2 regions of the Caulobacter sp. genome follow, and region 1 is predicted to be linked to the other one. Evidence: riboswitches for the same ligand, from Rfam matches in the RefSeq annotation. Region 1 holds a riboswitch; the other holds the start of a gene.

The links. A riboswitch is a leader RNA that binds a small molecule or an ion and turns the genes downstream of it on or off. The one in region 1 is predicted to bind cobalamin.
Region 2: it holds a riboswitch for cobalamin, as region 1 does, so the genes downstream of both, metE (5-methyltetrahydropteroyltriglutamate--homocysteine S-methyltransferase) here and ACQY9P_RS18120 (TonB-dependent receptor plug domain-containing protein) in region 1, are expected to answer to the same signal.

The regions. Positions count from the first base shown of each region.
Region 1 is NZ_OZ257139.1:3,882,636-3,893,774, forward strand. Features, by position in the region: gene ACQY9P_RS18115 (cobyric acid synthase) at 25-1,488, opposite strand; gene ACQY9P_RS18120 (TonB-dependent receptor plug domain-containing protein) at 1,628-3,580, opposite strand; cobalamin riboswitch at 3,720-3,907, opposite strand; gene nhaA (Na+/H+ antiporter NhaA) at 4,159-5,352, shown strand; gene ACQY9P_RS18130 (hypothetical protein) at 5,423-5,920, shown strand; gene ACQY9P_RS18135 (MFS transporter) at 5,977-7,359, shown strand; gene mazG (nucleoside triphosphate pyrophosphohydrolase) at 7,331-8,149, shown strand; gene hflX (GTPase HflX) at 8,159-9,493, opposite strand; gene hfq (RNA chaperone Hfq) at 9,505-9,753, opposite strand; gene ACQY9P_RS18155 (D-amino-acid transaminase) at 9,921-10,784, opposite strand; gene ACQY9P_RS18160 (sigma-54-dependent transcriptional regulator) at 10,785-11,139, opposite strand, start outside.
Region 2 is NZ_OZ257139.1:2,228,551-2,239,689, forward strand. Features, by position in the region: gene ACQY9P_RS10425 (cytochrome c1) at 1-458, shown strand, start outside; gene ACQY9P_RS10430 (hypothetical protein) at 546-1,307, opposite strand; gene ACQY9P_RS10435 (transglycosylase domain-containing protein) at 1,445-3,502, opposite strand; gene ACQY9P_RS10440 (dienelactone hydrolase family protein) at 3,611-4,309, opposite strand; gene ACQY9P_RS10445 (hypothetical protein) at 4,359-5,048, opposite strand; gene ACQY9P_RS10450 (dienelactone hydrolase family protein) at 5,124-5,798, opposite strand; partial or broken gene ACQY9P_RS10455 (hypothetical protein) at 5,777-5,909, opposite strand; gene ychF (redox-regulated ATPase YchF) at 5,934-7,034, opposite strand; gene ACQY9P_RS10465 (pirin family protein) at 7,154-7,984, shown strand; cobalamin riboswitch at 8,049-8,277, shown strand; gene metE (5-methyltetrahydropteroyltriglutamate--homocysteine S-methyltransferase) at 8,397-10,751, shown strand; gene ACQY9P_RS10475 (NAD(P)/FAD-dependent oxidoreductase) at 10,762-11,139, opposite strand, start outside.

The sequences.
Region 1 (11,139 bases):
ATGCCCCGCGAACTTGACACAAGATCACATCGTTGCCCCTAGGCCCGCCAAGTCTGCCAAGCCCCGGATGTCAAATTCGCATTCCAGGGTTGCCGCGATTTCGTCCAGGGCCCTGTCCACGCGATCAGTCTGGTCCAGGGCGTTGGAAAATGCGCCAAGCGTCCGTAAAAATGCCCGTCTTGCGTCGCCCTTGTTAAATAGGCCATGGACATAACAACCCATGATCCTGCCGTCTGGAGACGTTGCGCCATCCGTCGCTCCGCTGTCGAGCGCCAGCATCGGCCGCGCCGAGACAGTCGTGCGACCGACATGCATTTCATAGCCTTCAAATCGAGCCTCAGCGGCGACGAAGCGCCCCGCCACCGACGCCAGCACCTTTGCGCCCGTCAGGGTCGTATCCACGTCCAGTAGTCCAAGACCAGCGACCGTTTCGGGCGGACCTTCCACTCCATCAGGATCGCTCAAGGTCCGCCCCAGCATCTGATACCCACCGCAAACGCCTAGCACATGCCCGCCCCTGCGTACGTGAGCGACGAGGTCAATGTCCCACCCCTGGGTTCGGAAAAAGGCCAGGTCAGCCAGTGTCGCCTTGGTGCCTGGCAGGATCACCAAATCCGCATCGCCAGGCAGTGGCTGACCAGGGGGGATGAAGTCAAAGTCCACCTCGGGCTCCGAACGAAGGGCGTCAAAGTCATCGAAATTGGCCATGCGCGACAGCATCGGAACCACGATCCTGGTCTTTCGACCGTTTCCCTTCATCGCACGGTCCAGGATCACAGCGTCTTCAGCCGGCAAGGATCGCGCCGCGGCCATCCAGGTCGCCATGCCGAAATCCGTCCAGCGTGTGCGTCGAGTGATCTCCAGGCGGCCGTCCCGGAACAGCGAGGGATCACCTCGAAACTTGTTGATCAGGAAACCCCGGATCATCGCGCGATCTTCCGCTTCAAGCACGGCATAGGCGCCGACCAGGGCCGCGATGACGTGACCTCGGTCGATGTCGCCAACCAGAACGACCGGCACGTTGGCCGCACGGGCAAAGCCCATGTTGGCGATGTCTCCCGCGCGAAGGTTGATCTCGGCGGGACTGCCAGCGCCCTCCACGATCACGAGGTCACACGTGGCCTCCAGCCTGCGAAAGCTTGTCAGGACAGTGTCGAGCAACTCGCCCTTACGCTCCTGAAAGCCCCTCGCCTCCCACGTCCCCATCATCTTGCCCAGAACGATGAGTTGAGCTCCCACATCACTCTGCGGTTTGAGGAGCACGGGATTCATGTCGACAGTCGGAGGCGTCCTGCAGGCCAGAGCTTGCAGAGCCTGGGCCCGTCCGATCTCACCACCGTCGCTCGTCACGGCGGCATTGTTGGACATGTTCTGCGGCTTGAAGGGGCGCACGGTCAGACCCCGATTGGCGAAGACTCTACACAGCCCGGCGACCAGCACGGATTTGCCTACATCCGATCCGCAGCCCTGAATCATCAACGCCGCCATGATCATCCTCCAAAGCTTGCGCCGGGCCTCCGCCCTACCCGACCCATGTCGGGCGGGTCGGGCAGAACAGCCGCAAAAACGGTGGCGCCTCGCAGAGACGGCCACCGTTTGGCAAGCCGACGGTCTGTCGGCGTCTCGGCTAGAACTTGGCGCGTACGCCGATGAAGGCGCCTCGCCCCGGTGTCCCGTAGCCCAGGATTGTCTGGTAGTGTTCGTCGAAGGCGTTTTCCACCCGGCCATAGAATTCCAGGGTCTCGTTGATCGGGTAAGAGGCCCGCAGATCCACCAGCGTGTAACCGCTGACGGCGACGGTGTTGGCGTCGTTGTTGAACGTCTTGCCGACATAGCGCGCCGCGACTGTGGTGCTCAGGCCAACTGGCCAACGATAGCTCGCCGACAGATTGGCCAGGTCCTTGGCGCGTCGGGTCAGTTGCTTGCCGGCCGCTGCGCCCGAGGCGTTCTCGGCGTCTGTGTAGGTATAGTTGCCCGATACGGTAAGCCGGCTTGTCACCTCAAGTTGACCAATCAGTTCCAGTCCCTTGGTCTCGGTCTTCTGGATGTTCTTGTAGTAGCCGTAGCGGAAGTTTCCGCCCGGCCGGCACTGGGCCTCCGTAGAGGTCGAGGAGCACGAAAAGAAACGGATCTCGTTGTCCGCGTCGCGCTTGAACACGGTGGCCGAGACCTTGGCCTTGCCTCCCAGAAAGTGCTGTTCTACGCCCGCGTCCCAGCTATCGAACTCTTCCGGACCAAGGTCCAGATTTCCGTATTCACTGTAGAGCTCGTAGAGACCCGGCGCGCGGAATCCCTGACCGAAACTAGCGCGCAGCACGGTCGCACCATCATTCAACGCCCAAGCGGCAGAGACCTGACCCAGCGTGTGGGCGCCGTAGGTATCGTGGTTTTCGTGGCGCAGGCCGCCCGTCAGCGTGAGGCCGCTAGCCACCTCCGCTTGCACCTGACCGTAAACGGTGTCGACTCCCACGCGCCCAGTCTTGAAAGCGGGGTTCGGAAGAGACGTGCTAGGCGTGCGGGTGCGCATGCGCGACCGCTCGCTCTCTGCGCCAAACGACGCCGTCACGACATCGGTAAGCGCGAATGCGCCCTGATATTCCACGCGTTTGTTCTTGCCAGCGGCATCAAAGGTCAGCGGAACGGCAGGACGGGCCGGGTTGAGGTTCTCGCGATCCGTGTCGGTGTAGCCATAGGCGACCCGGTTGTTGAAACGGCCGTCCAGCAGGCTGAAGTTCAGGCCGGTATAGACGACCAACTCCTTCGTGCGGCCAAACTCCGGCGAGTCGACGCCGAAGCCGTCAAAGTCGTTGCGACCGGCGGAGTAGACCGAGCGGACCTCAGCCGAAACTGCGTCTGTCAGCGCGACGCGTACACGACCTGACACAGCGGTATTCTGGTAGCCGTCCTTCTCCTTGCCCAGGGCGTAAGAGGAGAAGCCGTCCGTGGTGTAGTAGCTGCCTGCGAGGCGCCAGGTGACGCGGTCGCTGGCGCCGCCGGCTCCGGCGCGGATCATGCCCGTTCCGCGCGCGCCGCCTTCAACACTGGCGTTGCTCTCAAAGGGTTTGGTGGTTTCGGTGGTGACGATATTGACGACGCCGCCGATGGCCTGACTGCCCCAGAGGGTCGATTGAGCGCCGCGCAGAACTTCAATGCGCGAGACGTCACCGATCATCAGGTTTCCGGAGTTGTAGGCGCCTTGAGTCGAGGATGGATCATTCAGCTTTACGCCATCGATCAGCACGACCGTGTGCTGGGTTTCAGCACCGCGAATATAGAGGCTGGTTGCCGTTCCTGGGCCTCCGTTGCGTGCGAAGCTGACGCTTGGAGTCTGGGCCAGCAGCTCAACCGCCGATGTGGCCTGACTGGCCTTGATTGCGTCGGCTGTCAGCACGGTGATCGAAGCGCCAACCTTTTCGACCGGTTGCGGCGAGCGCGTCGCGGTAACGACGAGTTCGGCCACCGCCGTAGCGCCGGCCCGACCGGCCACGTCAATTTCAGGGGCCCGCTGCTCGTCGGCCATGGCGGCGCCGGCGATCAGGGTGGTGGAAAGCGTGCTGGAGCACAGAAGCGCTCGGATCATGGGTCTTCTTCCTTTGAACGACCCGCACGCGCCCTCCGACGCAAACGCATAGACACGCCTACGCTAGAGGCCGCGATGCGGCCTGACTGACATGTCGTTTCGCGGGAAATCCCGTTCGCTCGGCGCACCCCGGCCGGACGATGAACGACCGCGTCGGGCAGGTCTCCTGGCTCACGGGTCAATGCTTGGCGCGTCGCCTTCCCAGGACCGGAGTCCCAGTGGCATGTGACGCGCAAGCTCGCCGCTTACAGTTGCGGGGGCAGCCGGGGTTTTGAACCCCGTTCCCTATTCATCCTCTTTCGAGGAACCTGACGCGTTCGCAGCCCTATAGGCTGCACCACGCACCGTCAACGTAGAGCTTCCATGACAGTCACACGCGGTCATCGCGCGTCACCATCGGGAACGCGGCGACTTATCAAGGCGCTTGAGTCATCAGTCCCTAGAGAACTCTGCATCAAGACTTTCGAGATCAGGTTGGACGATTTGATCAACGTCTGGTCGGCGAATCCAGCAAGATATTAACGCTCGTGGCAGGGGGCGCCGTTCAACTCAGGCCATTCGGCACAGGAACTCCGCGCATGACTCTTCAGAGACCCAAAGCGGCCTTGCGGGCTTTTCTGGCCACGGAATCGGCCGGAGGGATTTTGCTGATGGCGTCGGCGGCGAGTGCGTTGGTCATCGCCAATTCACCGTTGGGCCAGCTCTATTTCCAGGGCCTGCATATCGAGATCGCAGGCCTGAGCCTGGCGCATTGGGTCAATGACGGCTTGATGTCCGTGTTCTTTCTGCTGGTCGGCCTGGAGATCAAGCGAGAGACGATCGACGGCGAGCTTTCTTCTTGGGCACGGCGGGTGCTTCCGGGCGTGGCGGCCATTGGCGGCATGCTGGTCCCGGCCCTCATCTACGTCGGGATAAATCTGCACTCCGCAGCTTCCCTGAGGGGTTGGGCGATACCTGCGGCGACCGATATCGCGTTTGCGCTTGGCGTCCTGTCGCTCATGGGGCCGCGGGTCGCGCCAGCCTCGTTGAAGATCTTTCTGGCGGCTCTCGCCATCATTGATGACCTGGGCGCGATCCTGATTATCGCGATCTTCTACACCGATCATCTTACAGCGTGGGCGTTGGGTGGCGCTGCGGCGGTGATCGCCGTCCTCGTCGGTTTGAATCGACTGAAGGTGGTCCGCCTCACGCCCTATCTGCTTCTCGGCGCCCTTCTCTGGTGGCTCCTGTTGAAGTCAGGCGTGCATGCGACGCTGTCCGGTGTGGCTCTGGCCTTGACCATTCCGATCGGAAAGACCCACGAAGGTCACGAGGATACTCACTCTCCCCTCCACCGACTGGAACATGGGCTGAACCCATGGGTGGCTTACCTCATCGTGCCGATCTTCGGGTTCGCCAATGCGGGCGTCAGCCTTGGCGCGACAGGCATCGTTGCCCTCTCTGCGCCTTCCACACTGGGCGTCGCCGCAGGCCTGTTCCTGGGCAAGCAGCTGGGTGTCTTCGGCTTCAGCGCCCTCGCGATCAAGTTTGGCGCCGCGAGCCGACCTACGGGCGCGAACTGGACACAGCTGTATGGCGTCTCGCTCTTGTGTGGCGTGGGCTTCACCATGAGCCTGTTCATCAACAATCTGGCGTTCAGATCGGCGGTCCTCCAGGACGAGACCAAGCTCGGAGTTCTGGCGGGCTCGGTTCTTTCAGCCCTTGCCGGCTGGGCCGTGCTGGCCTTCGCCGCGCGTGGAAGAAAAAACGAACAGACGTTTGGAACAGCATGAACACGCTCTGGCGTTTTCCGGGGGAAGGCTCCACAGTTTGATCCGAGGGGCCTGACCCGGAGTTCTGACGATGAAAACCGCACTCGCCGCCTTCATGATTCTGACCACCCTCGCCTGCGGCCAAGCCCTTGCGGCTCCCGACGTATCGGTCGTTCGCGTAACCATCGGCTCTGACCTCGCCAAAAAGACCGAGATCATGGACAAGCGTGAGTTCGACTACCTGACAAGCGAACTCAAGCGGACCGTCGAGAAGGCGCTGGACAAGTCCGGCGCGCTGCGGCCCGACGGGGGTGAACTTGATCTCGTGATTGAGGATGCTCGGCCCAACCGCCCTACCCTTCGGCAGATGAGCAGCCAGTCCGGTCTTTCCTATTCCAGTTTCGGCGTAGGCGGAGCCCGCATCGCGGGCGAATATCACGCCAAGTCCGGCGAGCGCGTTCCCGTAGACTACAGTTGGTACGAAACCGACATCACGCGCGCGCCCTACAGTTCCACATGGAGCGACGCAGACACAGCATTTGATCGACTGGCTGACAAGCTGGCCAAGAATGAGTTCAAGGGGCGCTAGCCCCTACTAATCACGTTCAAGGCGGGAGCCAACCCGCCCGGTGGGAGGATTTTGGAATGGTCGATCGACGATCGTCGTGGTCATTGGCTGCGTTCGCGGCCCCTTGCTTGCCCATTTCGGCGCTTGGATTGCCACTCGTGGTCTATCTTCCCGAGTTCTACGCCAGCGAGCTTGGCCTCTCACTCAGCGCCGTCGGCGCGGCCTTCCTGATAGTCCGACTGATCGACATCCTTTTTGACCCGCTGATCGGCGGGATGATGGACCGCACCCGAACGCAATGGGGACGTTTCAGGCCATGGCTGGTCGCGGGCTCGCCGTTGGTGATGATTGGCGCTTTTGCGCTCTTCATGGCCAAGCCGGGAATCGGACCGGTCTATCTATGGTTCTGGCTCGTGGTCACCTATGCAGGATATTCCATGGTGGTGCTGTCGCACACCGCGTGGGCTTCGGTGCTTTCCAGAGACTATCAGCAGCGTTCCAGAGTCTATGGCTGGTGGCAGGCGGGCAACGTGGTCGGCATGATCCTGGTGTTGACCTTGCCCCCGATTATCGCGCTCGCTTTCAAGGGAGACCACGCGGCCGGCATTCGCTCAATGGGTTGGTTTGTTGTCCTGTTGATCCCTCTTTCGGTTCTGCTGGCGACCCGTGCAGTAGGTGAACCGGCCGCTCCCGCTATTAGGCACGCATCGGGATTGCCGCAGTACCTGGATCTTTTGAAGCGCGGATCCGTCCGCAAGCTGTTGCTCGCCGACCTGCTCATGGGCTTGGCGCCCGGAATTTCCGGCGCGCTGTTCTTCTTCTTTTTTGAGCGCATCAAGCACTTCGACAAGACCCAGGCCGGCCTTCTGCTTCTTATCTACTTCGTCGCCGCCCTGGTCGGCGCGCCGATCTGGCCAGTGCTGGCCAAGCGGCTCGGAAAGCATCAGGCTCTCGCCATCGCCTCGGTGCTCTATGCAGCGGTGCAGATCTGCGCGGTGCTCACGCCAGTCGGAAATTCCTGGGCCGGAGCGTTGATCCTTGTCCTGGCGGGCCTGCCCTATTCAGCGGCTCCGCTGCTTGTCCGATCGATGATGGCCGACATCGGCGACGAAGAGCGTCTGGCCAGCGGAGCAGACCGCACCGGGCTACTCTACGCCTTGGTCAACGGCACGGTGAAGCTGGGACACGCGCTCGCTATAGGCTCTTTCCCACTTCTGGCCGTCCTGGGTTTCGACCCCAAGCTTCCGACCGCCGTGGGCGACGCCGCCCTGATCGCGCTCTATGCGGTCGTGCCGGCCGCTATGGGTCTTGTGGTCGCGGCTGTCATGCTGCGGTATCCGCTGGACGCGACTCGCGTCGCCGAGATCCAGCGCCAGCTCGCGGCGCGGGATGCGGCGACACCCTCGCCCCATAAGCCTGAGCCGGATTCTCATGTCGCCGTTGCAGCCCCAGCCGAATGATCCCGAGCATCCGCTCTTTCGTCTGATCGAGATCATGGCCCGTCTGCGTGATCCCGTAGGCGGCTGCCCCTGGGATCAGCAGCAGACCTTCGCCACCATCGCGCCCTACACCGTCGAGGAGGCCTATGAAGTCGCCGACGCCATTGAGCGCGGCGATCTGGGCGACCTGAAAGAGGAGTTGGGCGATCTTCTGCTTCAGGTCGTTTTTCATGCCCGAATGGCGCAAGAACAAGGGGTGTTCACTTTCGCCGATGTCGCGGCGGCAATTTCCGACAAGATGATCCGTCGGCACCCGCATGTGTTTGGCGATCACGCCTATGATGACCAAGCCGCCCAGACGGCGGGGTGGGAGGCGCTCAAGGCCCAGGAGCGCAAGGCCAAGGCCCAGACCGGCGTGCTCGACGACGTCCCCCCCGGCCTTCCAGCTCTGACGCGGGCCGTGAAACTGACCAAACGGGCGGCGCGTGTCGGCTTCGACTGGCCCTCCACCAAGGAAGTTCTGGACAAACTGCGCGAGGAGATCGCCGAGCTCGAAGTCGAGATCGAAGCCGGGGATCAGGCTAAGGCTCGTGAGGAGTTGGGCGACCTGCTGTTCGTCTGCGCAAATCTGGCCCGCAAGCTCGATGTCGAGCCGGAAGACGCACTGCGCGCGACCAACGCCAAGTTCGCCAGACGATTCGCCTATATCGAAGCCGCGCTGGCAAAGGACGGCCGCACGCCAGACCAGTCCGATCTCGCCGAAATGGACGCGCTGTGGGATGCCGCGAAGAGAGCGGAAAAGACGGTCTAGTCGCCGCCGTTAGGCGGCGACCATCACGAAGGCGTCTGGAAACTGGCGCTCGAAACGGCCCAGGGCCTGAGCGTCGAGGCGCGCGACGAGCAGGACACCGCCCTCGGCTTCATCCTCACGGCTGAGCACGCGGCCGTTGCGGTAGATCCAGGCCAAGGCTTCACCATCACCAGCCGTGAGACGGATTGCGATCGGCGGGGAATCGTCAATCAAGGCGCCGATGCGCTTGAGCAAGGCGTCGCAACCTTCACCGGTGACGGCCGAAACGGTGGAGGCCTCGACGCGCCGAGCGTGCCCCTCAATTTCCTCGCGCTCGTCCTCCGGCACCAAGTCGATCTTGTTCCAGACCTCGACGACGGTCTTGCCTTCATCAAAGGTAACCCCGAGTTCCTTGAGGACCGTCTCGACGTCGCGCGCCTGGGCGTCGCTGTCAGGATTGGCGACGTCGCGGACGTGCAGGACGACATCGGCCTCCTGCACTTCCTCAAGGGTGGCGCGGAACGCCTCGACCAGTTCGTGCGGCAAATCGGAGATGAAGCCGACGGTATCTGACAGGATCGCCGGACGGCCATCCGGCAGTTTCACGGTCCGCAGGGTCGGGTCCAGCGTCGCGAACAGCATGTCCTTGGCCAAGACCTCGGCCGCGGTCAGGCGGTTGAACAGCGTCGACTTGCCAGCGTTTGTGTAGCCGACCAAAGCCACGGTTGGGTACGGGACCTTCTTGCGGGCCTTGCGATGCAGGGTGCGGGTGCGGCGCACCTCTTCAAGCTCGCGCTTCAGTTTCAGGATATTGTCGGCGATCAGACGCCGATCGAGCTCGATCTGCGTCTCGCCGGGACCGCCGGTGTTACCGGTGCCGCCGCGCTGCCGCTCGAGGTGAGTCCAGGTACGGACGAGGCGCGATCTCTCGTAGTCGAGACGCGCCAGTTCGACCTGCAGCTTACCCTCCCGTGTTCGGGCACGACGGGCAAAGATTTCGAGGATCAACCCGGTTCGATCGACAACCTTGACGTTGAGGCTTCGCTCCAGGTTGCGCTGCTGCACGGGCGTAAGCTGGTCGTCAAACACCGCGACATCGATTTTCTCGACTTCGCAAATCGCCTCGAATTCCTCGATCTTGCCCTTTCCGAAAAGAGTTGCAGGCGTAACCGTCCGCAAGGGGGCGATAATCGTCTCCACCACGTCGAGATCAAGCGCCATGGCGAGGCCAACCGCTTCCTCAAGTCGTGATTTGGGATCACGCACCAAGGCTGCGGCCGGACCCCGTACGGGCCGCACCGGATGAATGACAAACGCCCTCAGAACAGGCGTCGCGTGGTCAACGGATTTTGAAGATTTGGACAAGCGTCTCTAATTCAATCGTCGGAGTCGGCGCTCGGCTCATACAGCTGGACGGGCTGGGCCGGCATGATGGTCGAGATGGCGTGCTTATAGACCAGTTGCGACTGGCCGTCGCGACGAAGCAGAACACAGAAGTTGTCAAACCAGCTGACAACGCCCTGAAGCTTGACGCCGTTGACGAGGAAGATCGTGAGCGGCGTCTTGGACTTGCGCACGCTGTTCAGGAACGTGTCCTGCAAATTTTGTTTCTTTTCGGCAGACATGGGGGTTCCCCTCTTATTGTTTCGGAAGGCAAGGCGCCCCCCACACAAACAAGCTCATGCTAGATGATTTTCCGCCGAACGCGATGATCATTCGGCGGGAAAGTGCGCGGTGCGTCGAATTCACGCTCATTTACACCAGCGTGGTCCGCCTTCTCACCCGCTGGCCGTCACACGGCCTTCTCGCGGGCGCGCTGGATATAGAGACGCCGAAGTCGTGTCGCCACCGGTCCCGGGACGCCATCGCCAACTTTTACGCCGTCGATACTGACGATCGGCAGAACGAGCGTACCGGCCCCGGTCACGAAAGCTTCGCGCGCGGCCTGCGCCTCGGCGATCGTGAAGGGCTTCTCATTGATCGGCAGCCCCGCCTCGCGGATCACATCGAACAGCGTTGAACGCGTAACACCTCGCAAGATGTTGGCGTTGGCGTCCCGCGTACGGAGATTGCCCTCGCCATCGACGATCCAGGCGTTGGAAGAGGCTCCCTCAGTGACGAGACCCAGGTCATCGACAAACCAAGCCTCGGCGGCGCCCCGCTCGCGCGCCAGCTGCTTGGCGAGCGCATTTGGCAGTAGCCCGATCGACTTGATGTCACAGCGCCCCCACCGATTTTCCGGAGTGCTGACTACGGACGCGCCTATAGCGGCTTTCGCCTCAGCCGCCACACGATCCACTGATTTGGCGGTGACAACCATCGACGGGGTCACAGCCGGGTTCGGGAAGGCGTGATCGCGCCTTGCCACGCCCCGCGTCACCTGCAGATAGACCAGCCCGTCGCGCACCTTGTTGCGGCGAACCGCTTCGCGCAGCACGAAGGTCAGGGCCGCTTGTCCCATGGGATGCGCAATGCGCAGGGAGTCGAGGCTGCGCCACAGCCGGGCAAAGTGACCTTCGGCGTCTGCCAGTTTGCCATCGAACACGGCCCAGACCTCATAGACGCCATCAGCCAGCTGATAGCCACGGTCTTCGATATGCACGGCGGCTTCGCCATGCCGGACAAAGCGGCCATTCACATAGGCGAAACGCGACATCTACTCTTCCTCGTCCGCCCGGGCGCCGGCGACGCCCAGGGACTTGAGTTTGCGATGGAGCGCAGACCGCTCCATTCCGATGAAGTTGGCGGTGCGCGAGATATTGCCCCCAAACCGCAGGATCTGGGCGTTCAGATATTCGCGTTCGAACAGTTCGCGGGCTTCGCGCAGCGGCAGGGCAATGATCCGCTCCGCGCCGATCGCTCCAGCATGACCCGCCGAAGGCTGCTCTGCCCCCGAAAGCATCTCCGCCGTGATCAGATCGCCTGGTTCGCCCGCCGCCAGGATGAGCATGCGCTCGACGTTGTTCCGCAGTTGCCTGACGTTGCCTGGCCAGGTCTGAACCTGAAGCGTG
Region 2 (11,139 bases), 1.7 Mb from region 1:
ACGAGCCGGCGGCCCGCGGCGCCAACGGCGGCGCTCTGCCGCCGGACATGTCGCTGCTGGCCAAGGCTCGCGAAGGCGGCCCGGCCTATATCTACTCGCTGGTCACCGGCTACGAAGAGCCCCCCAAGGGCCTGAAGGTTGGCGCCAACCAGCACTACAACCCCTACATGGCCGGTGACCTCACCTCGGCCTGGTCGGGCAGCCACGAGCACGTTCCGCCGGGCGGTTTCATCGCCATGGCCCCGCCGCTCAAGGCCGGTCTGGTCAGCTTCGACGACGGCACCAAGTCGACCCTCGACCAGCAGGCCAAGGACGTCGCGGCCTTCCTGATGTGGGCCGCCGAGCCCAAGCTGGAAGAACGCAAGAAGATGGGCTTCGCCGTCATCCTCTACCTCCTGATGTTCTCGGGTCTGCTCTACGCAGCCTACCGTCAGGTGTGGAAGAACGAGTCGCACTGAGCCTTTCCAGGCGACCAGAAAGACTGCGCCTTTCCAGGCGACTGAAAAGATCGAGGCCCGGCGGAAACGCCGGGCCTTTTTCTTTGCCTATCTGGAGGATGTCTTCGGCGAGGGCGTCAGCCATAGCAGGCCGGCCTGAGGATCCAGGCGCAGGCGGTAGTCCGACAGAACCTGAACACCCAGCGCGCCAATCACGCCCTCGGGCAGGTCGCCGGCCTTCACCGCCGGCAGGTCCTGGCGCAGCGCGCCGTTCCAGGACAGGCCCCGCAGGGTTCCCGCCGGCTTCTGGCGCGGCGCGTCGGCCGCGCCCCGGGCCCGGACGCCGCCGTTCGAGGCGGTGTCGAGGGCGAAGGCCCCAAGCAGTCCCCTGTCGCCGCTGGACGCCGCCGCCAGCACCGTCGGCACGCCGGTGACCATGGTCACGGCCAGGGGGCGCCCCCTGGCGGCGAAGGGCGCGCCCAGCGGGTCCAGCTGGAGGCGACAGGGCGAGAAGTCGATGCTGACGACATAACGGTCCAGGATGTCGGCCCCGATCACGCCGGTGATGGGGGTGGAAAACCCAACGGCGCGATAGTCGAGATCGCGCACAACCACCGGCGCGGCCGCGACCCGCTGTCCGGCGAGGCGGATCGGCAAGGTCAGGGCCGTCTCGGCATAGCCGCCCGTCTGGGCCGCCGTCTCATGCAGCAGGGTGCGCGGCGCCGACAGGTCGATCACGAAGTCGCCGGCCATGTCGGCGATGGCGGCGGGCGCGACGATCGCCCCGTTCTCGAACCAGCAGGCGGTCTCGCCCGCGCGCGCCGAAGCGGCGGCGGTCAGCGACATCAGCAGGATCAGGGCGCGACGCATGGCGTGATCCTAGCCAAGCCTTTCGCCCACGGCGACAGGCGTCGTCCGATTTGAAGGCAAGCCGTCAGATCAGATGTCGGTTCGAGCGCTGGTCATGCCCGCCTGAGGCGCCGAGCGCGGTCTCCGGTCTGACCGCGTCAGCGGGCGGTGGGATCGACAGGCGCTGCCGCGGGCGGCGGCGCGGATGGGGGCTCCGGGGGCGGGGCCAGAGGATCCGCAATCGGCGCCTCCGGATCCACGACCACCAGACCCGGATCCTCGCCCTCGACCGGAACCTCCTCAAGCGCGGGCGGCGGCGAGGCGGCGCGACCCAGGGCGGCGGTCATGAACTGACGCCAGATGATCGCCGGCTCGCCGCCGCCCACCACCCCGTGCATGGCGCTGTTGTCGTCATTGCCCACCCAGACGCCGACCACGAGGTCGCCGACATAGCCCACGAAAAGGGCGTCGCGGTAGTTCTGGGTCGTGCCGGTCTTGCCGAAGGCGCCGGGGATGGCCGCCTCCAGTCCGGTGCCGCGATGCACGGCCGAGCGCAGCATGTCGCGCATGTTGACCAGCTCGGCCTTGCCCAGCGGCCGGGGCTGGACCTTCGGCTTCCAGTCTTCCAGCCCGTGGGCCACGATCGGCGCCTTGCCGGCCGCGATGGCGGCATAGGCGGCCGTCAGCCGCGTCAGGCTCATCGGGCCGGTGCCCAGGGCCAGGGTCAGGTCGTCCGGGATCTTTTCGGTCACGCCCAGGTCGCGGGCGGTGCGCACGATCTCGGCCCGGCCCAGCTGGTGGGCCAGGCGGACGGCCGCCACGTTGGACGAAGCGGCGAAGGCGGTGATCAGCGGCACTTCGCGGCCAGCATACTTGCCTTCGTGGTTCCTGGGCTTCCAGCCGGACAGCTCGACCGGCGCGTCGGAGATCGGGCTGGTGATGGTCATGCCCTTCCGCACCGCCGTCAGATAGACGAACAGCTTGAAGGCCGAGCCCGGCTGGCGGGCGGCGTCGGCGCGATTGAACTGGCTGTCGCCATAGTCGCGGCCGCCGACCATGGCCACGACGCGGCCGTCGGACCGCATGGCGACGATCGCGCCCTGAGTGATGTTCAGGCCCTTGCCGTCCTGGTCCAGGGCCCGCCGCAGGGTGGTTTCGGCCAGGGCCTGCAGCTTGGGATCCAGGGTCGTGCGAACGACCGTCTCGCCATAGCGCGCGCCGACGGCGGCGCGGGCCTGGGGGATGGCCCAGTCGGCGAAGTAGGAGCCCGTCGGCATCTTGCGGCGGCCGTCGCTGACGTGGATGTCGCGGGGCGCCGCCTTGGCCTGGGCCGGCGTGATGACGCCGGTGTCGACCATGGCCGCCAGCACGGCGCGCATGCGGTCGGTCGCGCCCTCGAGGTTGCTGCTGGGGGCCAGACGCGACGGCGCCTTGACCATGCCGGCCAGGATCGCCGCTTCGCCCAGGGTCAGCTGCTCGGCCGGCTTGTCGAAATACTGCCGGGCGGCGGCGCGCACGCCAAAGGCGCCGTTGCCGAAATAGACCGACGACAGATAGCGCGACAGGATCTCGTCCTTGGACAGCCGGGTCTCCAGATAGACGGCGATCAGGGCTTCCTGGGCCTTGCGGCGCAGGTTGCGGTCGCTGGACAGGAAGGCGTTCTTGGCCAGCTGCTGGGTGATGGTCGAGCCGCCCTCCGAGACGCCGCCGGCCTTGGCGTTGGCGCCCACGGCGCGGGCGACAGCCCGCAGATCCACGCCCATGTGCGTATAGAAGCGCCGGTCCTCGATGGCGATGAAGGCGGCGGGCACATAGGCCGGCAGGGTCTTCAGGTCGACCGGGGCTTCCTTGTAGGAGCCGCGCCGGGCGATCGGCGAGCCGTCGGCCGCGACCAGCACCAGCGCCGAGTTATCCAAGGGCTCCAGCGCGCGGCTCAGCGGCAGCGACCACAGCAGCGACAGGACCAGCACCAGGATCAGGGAGACCGCCACGCCGGCGCCGATCTGCCACGGCCGCCGCCGCCAGATCGGCGTCGGGCCGACGGGAGAAGCCGCCTCGGCGACAGGCGCCGTCGCTGGCTCGGCGTCGCCTTCGGGCGAGGCGATGTCGTCGGCGGTGTTCGCCTCAGCCTCCAGCTCGGCGTCGGTCTCGGCGGCGGTCGCCTCGACCTCCGGCTCTACGGGTTCAGAAGACTTGGGGGATTCGGAATCCGACATCGACTGGCGCTCGCTCCGGGCGGGGGCCACGGCTTGGGCGGGTGCATAGCACATCGCCCTTGGCCGCCAACCCCCGGCGCCCCATGCCGGGGCGGCGGCAGGCCAAACTCAGGCCTCGCCGCGGTTACCGCCGCCGCGCTGGAACAGCTGCAGGGTTCGCAGCATGGCCAGGCGCGCGCTGTCGGCGTGATAGCCGTTGGGCGCCACGAAGGCGTGGCCGGCGTCATACAGCCAGACGGGCAGATCGGGGTGAGCGGCCTGAAGGGCCTCGACATCGCTCATCGGGATCAGGCTGTCGGTCTTGCCGAAATGCAGGGCGGTCGGCGCCTTGGGCGTCTCGTCCGCATAGCGGATGATGTCGCCGCCATAGAAGCAGGACACGCCAGACAGGCCCTCGCAGCGGGCGGCCGCCAGCCACGCGGTCGTGCCGCCATAGCAGAAGCCCATCGCGAAAACCGGACCGTCCAGCGCGTCGATACAGGCCTGCACACGGGGCAGGGCCGTGACGCCCCAGCCCGTGGCCTCGCCCAGGGCCATCCGCTGATCCAGGATCGCGGGCTCGGTGTTGGCGTCGGGAAAGGCCGCGTCGGCGGCGTCGAACAGGGCCGGCGCCAGCACCTCATAGCCCTGGGCGGCCAGGGTGTCGGACAGCTCGCGGATGTGCGGCGTCACGCCCCAGATGGCGTGCAAAATGACCAGGCCGCCGCGCCGCGCGTCCTGGTGGGGCGCATGCCAGGCGCTGAACGGTGCGGCGTCGCGCGTGGCCAGCGCGATGCGCCGGCCGGCGGGCGGAAGATCCTGGTTCACGGGGCGACTCCAATATCGGAGCGTCGGCGCCCCGTGACGTCCGGAAAGATCAGCCCTTGCCGCCCTTGGTCAGGGTGCAGGGCAGGCGGCTGTCGGGGCTTGCCGAGCAGGCCGCGGCCAGCAGACGGGCCGTGGACTTCGGCTGCGGCGTGTCGATCACATAGCCGCCGCCTTCCTTGCAGGCCACTTCGTAGCGCGAGATCGGGGGCGCGCCGCCGCCGCCCAGGAAGGTGCCGTCCGAGACGGTGCACTTGGCGCCGACCTTCTTGACCAGGGTTTGCAGGCCGTCCAGCGAGCCGACATTGGCCCGCAGGCGGCAGGTGGCCATGGTGCCCTTGCCGACGCCCTTGGGCGCGGCCTTGGCCGAGGTCAGCACGGCGATGCAGTCATGCGCCGTGATGTCGGAGCCGACCTTGGTGACGATCCAGCCGAAGTCATCCTTGCAGGCGACCTCGTAGCTGAGGGCCTTCTTCGAGTCGGTGATCAGGCCCGCGTCCTTGACGTCGCAGGGCACACCGGCCTCGTGCAGCATTTCGCCGGCCGCCTTGACGCGCAGAGGGTTGGCCGACTCGCGGAAGCCGGCCCCGCCCGACTCGGCGTTCAGGAGGCGCTGGCCAAAGTTTGGATCGACCATGCCCGGCGTCTCGCTCAGGGCGGCGCCGGGAGCCTTCTGGGCGAAAGCGGCGCCTGAGCCAATCACGGCGCAGGTCAGGGCCAGCGCGAACATCACGGATTTCATGGAAACCTCCCCAATCGACCGCCGCACACTACAACCCCGAGCCGACCTGTCGAGCGTTTGGCGCGGTATTCGACCTCAGGTATTGGCCAGGAACAGCGCCAGGGTGCGTTCGCGCGCCAGTTCCGCGTCGGCCAGATCGGAATCGGGGCGGCCGTCGTTGTTGAAGCCGTGGCCGCTGTTTTCGTAGATGTAGACGGGAATCTCGGGATGGGCGGCTTCGACGGCGGTCTTCACCTCGTCGGCCGGGATGTGGCCGTCCTTGCGGCCCAGATGGAGGATCACCGGGCACGACAGGTTGAACTTGGCCATGCCGCCCACCTGGCTGCCGTAATAGCTGGAACCCGCCGACAGGCCCGTGCAGCGCGAGGCCGCCAGCCAGGTCATGGTGCCGCCGTAGCAGTAGCCGACCATGAACACCGGGCCGCGCTGACCCAGAAAGTCGATGCAGGCCTGCAGGTCGCCCATGGCGTTGTCCGGCCCGTTGGCCATCGCGTATTTGACGCCCGACTCGAAGCCGGCCGGATCGTGCTCGGCCGTGAAGCCCTTCTCCTGGCGATCGAACATCGACGGCGCGATCACCTCGAAGCCCAGCGCCGCCCAGCGCGCCACGTCTTCGTGCACATAGCGGTCGAGACCGAAGATCTCCTGGATCACGATCACCCCGCCCTTGCGCGGGCCTTCCGGCTGGGCGTGCAGGGCGGTGAACTGGAAGCCGTCATGGCCGGCGGTCAGGGTGATGGTGTCGGACATGGCTGGGGCTCCTCAAGGCGGATCGGCGGTGCGTCCTTCGAGGCCCGCCATGCGGGCGCCTCAGGATGAGGAAATCAGAAAACCTTCCTCATCCTGAGGTGCGAGGCGCAGCCGAGCCTCGAAGGACGCAGTGCGCTAAACGTTGAACCGGAAGTGCATCACGTCGCCGTCCTTGACGACATAGTCCTTGCCTTCGGCCCGCATCTTGCCGGCTTCCTTGGCGCCGTTTTCGCCGCCCAGCTTGATGAAGTCGTCAAAGGCGATGGTCTCGGCGCGGATATAGCCCTTCTCGAAGTCGGTGTGGATCACGCCGGCCGCCTGCGGGCCGGTGTCGCCGACATGGATGGTCCAGGCGCGGGCTTCCTTGGGGCCGACCGTGAAATAGGTCTGCAGGTTCAGAAGCTTGTAGGCCTCGCGGATCAGGCGGTTCAGGCCCGGCTCTTCCAGACCCAGGGTTTCCAGGAACTCGGCGCGTTCCTCGGCGTCCAGCAGGGCGATCTCGCTCTCGATCTGGGCCGAGATCACCACCGACTTGGCGTTGTCCTTGGCGGCGCGTTCGGCGACCAGGTCAGAGAACTTGTTGCCCTTGTCGGCGCTGCCTTCATCGACATTGCAGACATAGAGGGCCGGCAGCGATGTCAGCAGCTGCAGCATGTGCCAGGCTTTTTCGTCGTCGGCGTCGATCTTGGCGGCGCGGGCCGGGCGGCCTTCGCGCAGCAGGGCCAGGGCGATATTGGCCAGGCGCAGGGTGTTGGCGCTTTCCTTGTCGGCGCCGACCTTGGCGCGCTTTTCCAGAGCGGGGACGCGCTTTTCCAGGCTTTCCAGGTCGGCCAGCATCAGCTCCATCTCGATGATCTCGAGATCGCTGATCGGGTCGATGCGGCCTTCCACGTGGACGATGTCGCCGTCCTCGAAGCAGCGGGCCACGAAGGCCACGGCGTCGCAGTCGCGGATATTGGCCAGGAACTGGTTGCCCAGGCCTTCGCCCTTCGACGCGCCGCGCACCAGGCCGGCGATGTCGACGAAGGTGATGCGGGCCGGGATGATTTCCTTGGAGCCGCTGATCTTGGCCAGGGCGTCCAGGCGCGGCTCGGGCACCGCGACTTCGCCGGTGTTGGGCTCGATCGTGCAGAACGGATAGTTGGCGGCCTGGGCCGACGCCGTCTGGGTCAGGGCGTTGAACAGGGTGGACTTGCCGACATTGGGCAGGCCGACGATGGCGACTTTAAGGGCCATGGATCTCTCGTGAATTTCGTTGGGGGCGACCTAGCACGGATGATCGGGAAGGCGAAGCGGCGGGGTCTTGCATGAACTGTAACCGCACCCGATATCGAAGGCGCAAAAGGAGCCGTCAGATGAGCCTTCGACCCGTGGTGAAGATCGTGAAGGGCGTCCCCGCCTCGGACGGCGACGGCGTGCGCCTGACCCGCATGCTGGGCACCCAGGAAGCCCAGATGTTCGACCCGTTCCTGATGCTGGACTGTTTCGACAACGATCAGGCCTCCGACTACATGGGCGGCTTCCCGGACCATCCGCATCGCGGCTTCGAGACCGTGACCTACATGCTGGAAGGCCGGATGCGGCACCGCGACAATACCGGCCGCGAGGGGATAATCGGTCCGGGCGGCATCCAGTGGATGCGGGCCGGCAAGGGCATCGTCCATTCCGAGATGCCCGAGCAGGCCGAAGGTCGGATGCGCGGCTTCCAGCTGTGGGTGAACCTGCCGGCGAAGCTGAAAATGAGCGCCCCCGGCTATTCGGAATTCGAGAGCGACGCCATTCCGGTCGAGGCGCGCGATGGTGGCGTGTCGGTCAAGGTGATCGCCGGCGTCACCGATGCGGGGACGGCCGGCCCGATCGGCGGCGGGGCGGTCGATGCGCTCTATTTCGACGTCGTGCTCCCCGCCGGGACGCGGTTCGAGGAGCCCGTCGGCGGCGACCGCAACGCCATGCTGGCGGTCTATGAGGGTCAGGTCCGCGTGGCGGGCGGCAAGATCGACGCCCTGTCGGGCGTGTTCCTGGGCCAGGGCGACATGGTGCTGGTCGAGGCGATCACCGACGCCCGCGTGCTGCTGCTGGCCGGCCGTCCTATCAACGAGCCGGTGTTCTGGCATGGACCGTTCGTGATGAACTCGCGCGACGAGATCGTGCAGGCGTTCGAGGATTTCCAGTCCGGGAAGTTCTGAGGGCCTCTCGAAAATCACATAAAGATATCTTTATGTCCCTGTTGACGCACGAGGGCGTCCCGTGCTTTCTGCCGCCTGTCGTGGTCCGCGCGCGCCTTGGCGCGCGTGGCTAAGAGGGAAGTCGGTGAGGGCGTGAAACCCCGATCCCGGCGCTGCCCCCGCAACTGTGAGCGGTGAGCCGCTGTCCGTTACGTGTCACTGATCCGCCGAACTTCATCGGTGGCGGATCGGGAAGGCCAGGGCAGGGGCGTTGACCCGTGAGCCAGGAGACCTGCCCCGACAGATAACGTCCTCCGGCGGGGTGCCCGGTCTGGTCGCTAGCAAGGCGCGACCGGGCCATCATGTTCCGTGCGCGACCGCCTGCGCGCGTCCCGATCAGTCTCTCGCCATCATCTGGCAGAGGCTTTGAGACATGACCGTCACCGTCGCCACCCTGGGCTTTCCCCGCATCGGCCCCCGCCGCGAACTCAAGCGCGTGCTGGAAGAGCATTGGGCCGGACGGCTCGACGCCGCCGGCTTGCTGACCGCCGCCGCCGCCCTGCGCGGCCAGACCTGGGCCTGTCAGGCCGCCCTTGGCGTCGATCACGTGCCCAGCAATGACTTCTCGTTGTATGACCATGTGCTGGACACCAGCGTCATGGTCGGGGCCATCCCGCCGATCTACGGCTGGACGGGCGGGCCGGTGGATACCGCCACCTATTTCGCCCTGGCGCGCGGAACGCAGGGCCAGGCCGCCGAGGTCTGCGCCCACGGCCACCTCCATGAACCGGCCGAGGGCCACGCCAGCGGCCTGCCGGCGATGGAAATGACCAAGTGGTTCGACACCAACTATCACTATCTGGCGCCCGAGGTGTCGCGCGGCCAGGCCTTCGCCCTGACCTCGACCAAGCCGATCGACGAGTTCCTGGAGGCCAAGGCGCAGGGGATCCACACCCGGCCGGTGCTGTTGGGTCCGGTGACCTTCCTGAAACTGGCCAAAACCCGCGATCCGGATTTCCAACCCCTGTCGCTGCTGTCGGCCCTGATCCCGGTTTATGCCGAGGTGCTGCAGCGCCTGACCCAGGCCGGAGCCGACTGGGTGCAGATCGACGAGCCCTGCCTGGCCCTGGACCTGACCGAGTTCGAGCACGGCGAACTGCGCCGGGCCTATGGCGCCCTGACCCATGCCGCCCCGCGCCTGCGGGTGATGCTGACCAGCTATTTCGGGACCTTCGGCGACAATCTGTCCACGGCGGTCAACCTGCCGGTCGAGGGCCTGCACCTGGATCTGGCCCGCGCGCCTCAGGATCTGGAGGCGGTGCTGGCCGCCGCCCGCGAGAGTCTTGTCCTGTCGCTGGGCGTGATCGACGGTCGCAATGTGTGGCGGGCCGATCTGGAGGGCTTGCTCGACCGCCTGGAGCCGGTGGTCGCCGCGCGCGGCGGCGACCGCGTGATCCTGGCGCCGTCCTGCTCGCTGCTGCACACGCCGGTGGACCTGTCCGTCGAGACCCGGCTGGATCCGGAAGTCTCGCAATGGCTGGCCTTCGCCGTGCAGAAGATCGAGGAGCTGGCCGTGCTGGCCAAGGCCCTGAACGCCGGCCGCGCCTCGATTCGGCCCCAGCTCGAGGCCGCTTCGGCCGCCGCCGCCGCGCGCCGCACCTCCGCCCGGATCCACGATCCTGCGGTGCAGGCCCGACTGGCCGCCGTGACGCCGCGTGACGCCCGCCGGAGCTCGCCGTTCTGCCGGCGGATCGCCATCCAGCACGCGCGTCTGAACCTGCCGCCCCTGCCGACCACCACCATCGGCTCGTTTCCCCAGACGGCCGCCGTGCGCAGGGCGCGGTCGGACCATGCCAAGGGCGCGGTGAGCGAGAGCGACTATCAGGCGTTCCTGCGCCAGGAGACCGCCGCCGCCGTGGCCTGGCAGGAAGAGATCGGCCTGGACGTGCTGGTGCACGGCGAGTTCGAGCGCAACGACATGGTGCAGTATTTCGGCGAGCAGCTGTCGGGCTTTGTCTTCACCCAGCACGCCTGGGTGCAGTCCTACGGCTCGCGCTGCGTGCGCCCGCCGATCCTGTATGGCGACGTCGCGCGTCCCCACGCCATGACCGTGGACTGGTGGCGCTATGCCCAGGGCCTGACCGAGCGGCCGATGAAGGGCATGCTGACGGGGCCCGTCACCATCCTGCAGTGGTCGTTCGTCCGCGACGACATTGCCCGCAGCCAGACCTGCCGACAGATCGCCCTGGCGATCCGCGACGAGGTCGTTGATCTCGAGGCCGCCGGGGCGCGGATCATCCAGATCGACGAGGCCGCTCTGCGCGAGGGCCTGCCCCTGCGTCGCGCCGACTGGGAGGCCTATCTGGACTGGGCGGTCGAGGCGTTCCGGCTGGCCGCGTCGGGCGTGGCCGACCAGACCCAGATCCACACCCACATGTGCTATTCGGAGTTTAACGACATCATCGCGGCCATCGCGGCCATGGACGCCGACGTGATCTCGATCGAGACGGCGCGCTCGAAGATGGAGCTGCTGGACGCCTTCGCCACCTACGCCTATCCGGCCCAGATCGGACCCGGCGTCTATGACATCCACGCCCCGCGCGTGCCGGGCGAAGCCGAGATGACCCAGCTGCTGGCCGTCGCCGGTCAGCGGCTGTCCTCGGCCCAGCTGTGGGTCAATCCCGACTGCGGCCTGAAGACCCGAGGCTGGAACGAGGTGCGGCCGGCCCTGATCAACATGGTCGCCGCCGCCAAGGCCGCGAGGTCGGCGATGATCGTCGGCCGCTGAGCCGGGGCCGTTATTGCCCCTGGTGGCGGGCCATCCAAGCGCTCGCCACCGCCTCGGCCACCTTGATGCCGTCCACGGCCGCCGACAGGATGCCGCCGGCATAGCCCGCGCCTTCACCGGCCGGGAACAGGCCGGCGGTATTCAGGCTCTGGAAGTCCTTGCCCCGGGTGATCCGGATCGGCGAGGAGGTGCGGGTTTCCACGCCGGTCAGCAGCACGTCCGGATGGTCATAACCGGCGATCTGGCGGCCGAAGACCGGCAGGGCCTCGCGCATCGCCTCGATGGCGAAGGCCGGCAGGCAGGCCGACAGATCGGTCATGGTCACGCCGGGCTTGTAGGAGGGGGCCACCTCGCCCAGATCGGTCGAGGGGCGGCCGGCCAGGAAATC